Regions from separate parts of the Salininema proteolyticum genome, predicted to be linked through region 2. Evidence: riboswitches for the same ligand, from Rfam matches in the RefSeq annotation. Region 2 holds a riboswitch; the other holds the start of a gene.
What was found. Region 2 has a riboswitch for glycine ahead of gcvH (glycine cleavage system protein GcvH). Riboswitches for the same ligand answer to the same signal wherever they lie in the genome.

Region 1 (3,379 bases), 1.2 Mb from region 2:
AGTAGCGAGTTGTTAGAGCGTAGACGAGGAGACTACTGATGAGCCGTGCGAACGAAGAATTTCCGCCGCCGGATGTGACGGCGACGATGGACCTGGCCGACATCAACCAGGCGGGAGAGGGCGGAGCCGACGCCCAGGGACCGCAGCCGGCGGACTCGCTGCCGGTCGGCACCGCGCTGCTGGTGGTCAAGAAGGGTCCCAACTCCGGAGCCCGCTTTCTCCTCACCAATGAAGTGACCAGCTCCGGACGTCACCCCGATTCGGACATCTTCCTCGACGACGTGACCGTCTCGCGGCGCCACGCGGAGTTCCACCGCGACGCCTCGGGTTTCACCGTCCGCGACATGGGCAGCCTGAACGGCACCTATGTCAACCGCGAGCGGGTCGAGACCGCGACCCTCGGCCACGGCGACGAGGTCCAGATCGGGAAGTTCCGCCTCGAGTTCGTCGGGGGTCCCCGGCCCGTCCCGGGCCAGTAGGACGCCCCTGAGCTCCCGGCGCCGCCGCGCGCCGCGGAACACCGCCGCCCCGGACCCCACTCCGGAGCGCGAAGAGAGACGCCGAGCGAAAGGCGGGGAGGGCTCCCTCCCCGCCTTTCGCCGTACCGGAGGCCGACACGGGCGTCTCGGCCTCCGGTTCCCACAGCCGCCGCGGGCTTGTAGGCTGAAGGTGAGCAAACGATGGACGGATGGTTGATCGCCGTGAAGGAAATGGATGTCGTGGGCGTCCGGGTCGAACTCCCCAGCAAGCAGCCGGTGGTTCTACTGCACGAGACGGCGGGGGACCGCTACCTCCCCATCTGGATCGGGACGGTCGAGGCCGCCGCGATCGCCTATCACCACAATGAGACGCCCCTTCCCCGCCCGCTGACCCACGACCTGCTGGGCGACGTGATCGAGACGCTGGGGGCCACCCTCGACCGAGTCGAGATCGTCGACCTCAAGGAGGCGGTCTTCTTCGCCGAGCTGGTCATCGACGGCGAGACCCGCGTGTCCTCGCGCTCCTCCGACGCCATAGCCCTGGCCCTGCGCTCCCACGTCCCGATACTGTGCTCGGACGAGGTGCTGGACGCGGCCGGGGTGAACCTCCCCGACTCCGAAGAGGAAGAGGTCGAGCGCTTCCGACGGTTCCTCTCCGAGGTCGAGCCGGAGGACTTCGAGGAGGAGTCGGGCCCCGGCGGGCCCGCCTGAAGGCCGGCCCGCCGCCGGCGGCGTGTCCGGACCGGCTCCGGCGTCCACTGGGGAGCGGCGCTCGCCGGGCCCCGCTCCCACCGGGTTCTCCCGGGCACCGTCCCCAGTGTCCATTAAAGGGTGACACAGGTAGAAATACCGATTTAACTCACCCGGGACCCCCGCAGGCGATAGTCTCACCTTCAAAAGCTCATGTTCGGCGCAGAAGCGCCCGGGAGTCCGATTCCGGGCGCGGTCGTCCAAAGGTGCGGAGGTAGACGTGGAAGTTCGAGGAGAGGTCCGCGATCCCATCAGGGTCATTCGCGGCTGGAGGGGACGCGCCGCCTGCCGCGCCGTGGGGATCACCTACCGCCAACTCGACTACTGGGCCCGCACGGGCCTCGTCCAGCCGAGCGTCCGTCCCGCGACCGGGTCGGGATCCAACCGCCTCTACTCCTTCCGCGACGTGGTCTTTTTGAAGGTCATCAAGCGGCTGCTGGACGCCGGCGTCTCGCTGCGCCAGATCCGCAAGGTCGTCGACGTCCTGCAGCGCCGGGGCGTCAAGGACCTCACCGAGGTCACGCTGCTGTGCGACGGGTCGTCGGTGTACGAGTGCCGCACCGCGGGCGAGGTGATCGATCTCATGCGCGGCGGCCAGGGTGTGTTCGGCATCGCCGTCAAGCAGTCGATCAGCGAGGTCATGAACCGCCTCTCGACGCTCTCCTGCGCGGAGGTCCCGGTCGTTCCCCCTGGACAGCCCGCCGCCGCGGCGCCGCAGACCCCGGTGGCGCAGGGGGCCGACCAGAGCTGAGGCGACGACCCGGGAACACGAGGATTCGTCCTACGTGTGTGTCCCGGAGGACATCCAGGGCCTTCTCTGCACTACGATGGGGTTAAGCGGGCACGGCGCCCGCCCAAGCCGAACATCCGTACGGGAGAGACCGCGTCCGACGCGGCACCGAAGGGGAAAGTGCTCCTCCGAAGCTCTCAGGTACCCGGACTGTATGGAATGGCTGAACTGGAAGCCGCCGCGCGCGGTGACAGTTGAGGAGAACAAACGCTGCCCGAACCGGCCATGCTTGTTTTCCACCACCTGGAGGCTCTATGTCGTCCCTTGGTCCTTTCGTATCCCGTCATATCGGACTGTCCGAAGCCGACCGCCACGCCATGCTGAAGACCGTCGGCGCGTCCTCGGTCGAAGACCTCATGGGCACCGCGATGCCCGAGGTCATCCGCTCTCGCGACGGACTGGCGCTGCCCGCGGCGCTCTCCGAGTCCGGCGCGCAGGAGGCCCTCAAGTCCTACGCCGACCGCAATCGGCGGGTCAAGAGCCTCATCGGCCAGGGGTACCGCAACACCCTGATGCCCGCGGCCATCCGCCGCAACGTCCTGGAGAACCCGGCCTGGTACACCGCCTACACGCCCTACCAGCCCGAGATCAGCCAGGGGCGCCTCGAGGCGCTGCTGAACTTCCAGACCATGGTCTCCGACCTGACCGGCCTGCCGGTGTCCGGTGCGAGCCTCCTCGACGAGGCCAGCGCCGCCGCCGAGGCCATGCTGCTGGCCCGCCGCGGCGCCCGCAAGGACAAGTCCGGCGTCTTCGCCGTCGACTCCCGCGTCCTGCCGCAGACCCTCGAGGTCCTCAAGACCCGCGCCGAGCCGGTCGGCATCACCCTGCACGTGGCCGACCTGACCGACCCCGCCGCCCTGCCCGAGGCCCTGTTCGGCGCCTATGTGCAGTACCCGGCCCTCGACGGGGCGGTGGACGACTGGTCCGCCCTGGCCGAGGCCGTGCACGCCAAGGGCGGCTACCTGGCCGCCGGCTGCGACCTGCTGGCCGCCACGCTCCTGGCCGCGCCGGGGGAGTGGGGTGCCGACATCGCGGTGGGCACCACCCAGAACCTCGGCATGCCGCTGGGCTTCGGCGGGCCGCACGCGGCCTACATGTCGGTCGCCAAGGGCCTGGAGCGCCAGCTGCCCGGCCGCCTGGTCGGCGTCAGCAAGGACGCGGACGGGCGTCCCGGCCTGCGCCTGGCCCTGCAGACCCGCGAACAGCACATCCGCCGCGACCGCGCCACCAGCAACATCTGCACCGCCCAGGTGCTGCCGGCCGTGATCTCCTCGATGTACGCCGTCTGGCACGGCCCGGCGGGCCTGCGGGTCATCGCCCAGGAGATCGCCGCCAAGACCGCGCGCCTGCACGCCGGCCT
Region 2 (3,379 bases):
GCCGAATCCTCGCGTGGCGAGGGCGGGGGTGCCGATGCGCAGTCCGGAGGAGACCATCGGGGGCCGCGGGTCGAAGGGGACGGCGTTGCGGTTGACGGTGAGGCCCACCGAGTGGAGGCGGTCCTCGGCCTGCTTGCCGTCGAGTTCGGAGTCGCGGAGGTCGACGAGGACGAGGTGGACCTGGGTGCCTCCGGTGAGGACGGTGATGCCGGCGTCCTGGACGTCGTCGGCGAGGAGGCGGCCGGCCAGGATGCGGGCGCCTTCGAGGGTGCGTTCCTGCCTGTCGCGGAACTCTTCGGAGGCGGCGACCTTGAAGGAGACGGCCTTGGCGGCGATGACGTGTTCCAGGGGGCCGCCCTGTTGGCCGGGGAAGACGGCCGAGTTGAGGCGTTTGGCGAGGTCGGCGCGGTTGGTGAGGATGACGCCGCCGCGAGGTCCGCCGAGGGTCTTGTGGGTGGTCGTGGTGACGACATCGGCGTGCGGCACCGGGTTGGGGTGCAGTCCGGCGGCGACGAGTCCGGCGAAGTGGGCCATGTCGACCATGAGGGAGGCGCCGACGAGGTCGGCGATGCGGCGGAACTCGGCGAAGTCGAGGTGGAGGGGGTAGGCCGACCATCCGGCGACGATGAGCTTGGGCCGGTGTTCGAGGGCGAGGCGCTCGACTTCGGCCATGTCGACGCGGAAGTCCTTCTCCCCCACGTGGTAGGGGACGACGTTGTAGAGCTTGCCGCTGTAGTTGAGGCGCATGCCGTGGGTGAGGTGGCCGCCGTGGGCGAGGTCGAGGCCGAGGATGGTGTCGCCCGGTTCGAGGAGGGCGACCATGGCCGCGGCGTTGGCCTGTGCGCCCGAGTGGGGCTGGACGTTGGCGTACTCGGCTCCGAAGAGTTCTTTCACGCGGTCGATGGCGAGGCGTTCGACGGTGTCGACGTGTTCGCAGCCGCCATAGTAGCGGCGGCCGGGGTAGCCTTCGGCGTACTTGTTGGTGAGGACGGAGCCCTGGGCCTCCATGACGGCGGAGGGGGCGAAGTTCTCGCTGGCGATCAGTTCGAGGGTGTCGCGCTGGCGGCCGAGTTCGGCGCCGATGGCGGCGTGGATCTCGGGGTCGAGCTGCTCCAGGGGCTGGTCGTTGAGCGTCATGTCAGTTTCCCTCCGTCAGGGCCTCGTAGGCGGCGGCGTCGAGGAGTTCGGTCTCTCCGGTGATCTTCATGGTGAACAGCCAGCCCTTGCCGTAGGGGTCGGCGTTGAGGAGGGCGGGGTCGGTGACGACCTCCTCGTTGACCCCGGTGACCTCGCCGTCGGCGGGGGCGTAGAGGTCGCTGACGGACTTGGTGGACTCGATCTCTCCGCAGACCTCGCCGCCGTCGACGGTGTCGCCGGCCTCGGGGAGGTCGACGAAGACGACGTCGCCGAGGAGTTCGGCGGCGTGTTCGGTGACGCCGACGGTGGCGGTCTCGCCGCTCACGTCGAGCCATTCGTGTTCGGAGGTGTACTTGAGGTGCTTGGGAACGGTCATAGGGCTCTCGCTTCGATGGCGGCCGGGAGGGCCGGCAGGGATCGTCGGACTCCTCCCCGCTCTGTCATCGGTACCTGAGAGCTTCACCGCCGAGTGGCGGCTTGCACCGTGGGCGCGGGGCGTCTGGCCCCGTCTTTTCAGAGTTCGCCTTGCCGAAGCGGTCTTTATACCTGAGAGTTTCTGGAGAGTGTTGCTCCTTCGGCGGCCCGCTCGCGGCGAGCGCTCTCCCGCTCCGGCTCGAACGGCGCTGTATGAAGTTGCGCAGCGCCGACTGGGTGTCTCGCGGCACCTTCGCCGGCGGTCTGCGGCCAGTATAGGTCACCTCGGGGAGGCGCGTCCATCCTGGTGCCGCCCCGGGTGAGCGTCTTATCGCAGGGCGGACTCGACGGTGAGGACGCCGGTTTCGGCGTCCATTTCCGCTTCCGTGCCCAGGGGCGCGACTCTGGGGTCGTCGCCGTGGCCGAGTTTGAGTCCGCCGAGGATCGGGACTCCGTATCCGGCGAGGCGGTCGGTGATCACGTCGGCCATGGTCCATTCTCCTTCGCCGGGTTCGTCGCCCCAGGCGGGGAGGAACTGGCCGATGGCGAAGCCGGCGACGCCGTCGAGGTGTCCGGAGCGGATGAGGCTGGTGAGGAGGCCGTCGACGCGGTAGCGTTCTTCGCCGACGTCTTCGAGGAAGAGGATCGCGCCGTCCAGGTCGGGGAAGTTCCGGCTGCCGATTTCGGCGGCGAGGAGGGAGAGGTTGCCGCCGAGGAGCCGGCCTTCGGCCCGTCCCGGGACGAGGACGTCGGCGGTCGGTTCGGCGTCGTCGCGTTCGAGGCGGACGGGGTCGGCGGTCATGAGGGCGTTCTTCAGCGCTTCGGCGGTGGCGTCGGTGTTGCCGTCGGCCCAGGCGACCATCGGGGAGTGCAGGGTGGCCAGGCCGGCCCGGGCGTGGACGGCGGCGTGGAGGGCGGTGATGTCGCTGTATCCGGCCACGAGTTTGGGCTTGTCGCGCAGGCCGGTGTAGTCGACGCGGTCGAGGATGCGGGTCGATCCGTAGCCGCCGCGGGTGGCGATGACGGCCTTGGCGTCGGGGTGGGAGAAGGCGTATTCGAGGTCCGCGGTCCGCTCTTCATCGGTCCCGGAGAGGTAGCCGTCGCGGCCGAGGGCGTGCGGGGTGAGTTCGACTTCCAGTCCCCAGCTCTCCAGGAGCGCGACGCCCTTCTCGACGGCGGCCGCGTCGGTCGGTCCGGCCGGCGAGGGGACGACGACGAGGTCTCCGGGCCGGAGGGCCGGCGGCCGCGTGATCTCGGTGTGGCCCTTGGCCGACGCCGGGGCGGGGAGGACGGTCGCGGCGGCCATGGCGGCGCCGCTTCCGAAGAGGAGTCGGCGGGAGAATACTCCGTGGTGTCTTTCGTTGTGCTCCATGTGCGTTCCTTTCGTTCGCGAACTGGAGGGTAGCAATGTCCGCCGGGTTTCCACAAACGTCCGCACGAGGTTTCCGGAAGGGCCGAGCGGTTCTCCGCCGCCGCAGTGGCATGGATTACCATCGACGTGTGTTCACGAAGAGGTCTCGCACATCGACTCAGCTGCCCCAACTGTGGGGGCTGCTGCGCGATCTCGACGCGACGCTCGCCGACGGCATGGGCGACAGGACGGCCCGCCGGCTGGGCCGCGCCCTCGGCGCCGAGGCCCTCGTCCTCACCGACCTGACCGATCCCTGCGGCACCTGGGGTTTCGTGCCCGCCGACGTCCTGGACTCCATGCGGCTGCGCTGCCTGACCGAGCTCTCCGCCTTCTCCGAGAGCCCCTTCCACGTCGCGCCCATGATCCGCGACGACAACCTGCTCGGCTGCGTCGTCGCGCGCGGGGACCTCACCACCA

Region 1: another riboswitch for glycine. It lies ahead of gcvP (aminomethyl-transferring glycine dehydrogenase); the one in region 2 lies ahead of gcvH (glycine cleavage system protein GcvH).

Annotation. Positions count from the first base shown of each region.
Region 1 is NZ_JBHUNX010000001.1:1,841,543-1,844,921, forward strand. It holds gene gcvH (glycine cleavage system protein GcvH) at 1-5, shown strand, start outside; gene ACFTE1_RS08595 (FHA domain-containing protein) at 39-479, shown strand; gene ACFTE1_RS08600 (bifunctional nuclease family protein) at 702-1,190, shown strand; gene ACFTE1_RS08605 (MerR family transcriptional regulator) at 1,450-1,980, shown strand; glycine riboswitch at 2,092-2,182, shown strand; gene gcvP (aminomethyl-transferring glycine dehydrogenase) at 2,274-3,379, shown strand, end outside.
Region 2 is NZ_JBHUNX010000001.1:643,159-646,537, reverse strand. It holds gene glyA (serine hydroxymethyltransferase) at 1-1,137, opposite strand, end outside; gene gcvH (glycine cleavage system protein GcvH) at 1,139-1,513, opposite strand; glycine riboswitch at 1,565-1,660, opposite strand; glycine riboswitch at 1,662-1,753, opposite strand; gene ACFTE1_RS03020 (S66 peptidase family protein) at 1,880-2,857, opposite strand; gene ACFTE1_RS03015 (sensor histidine kinase) at 3,139-3,379, shown strand, end outside.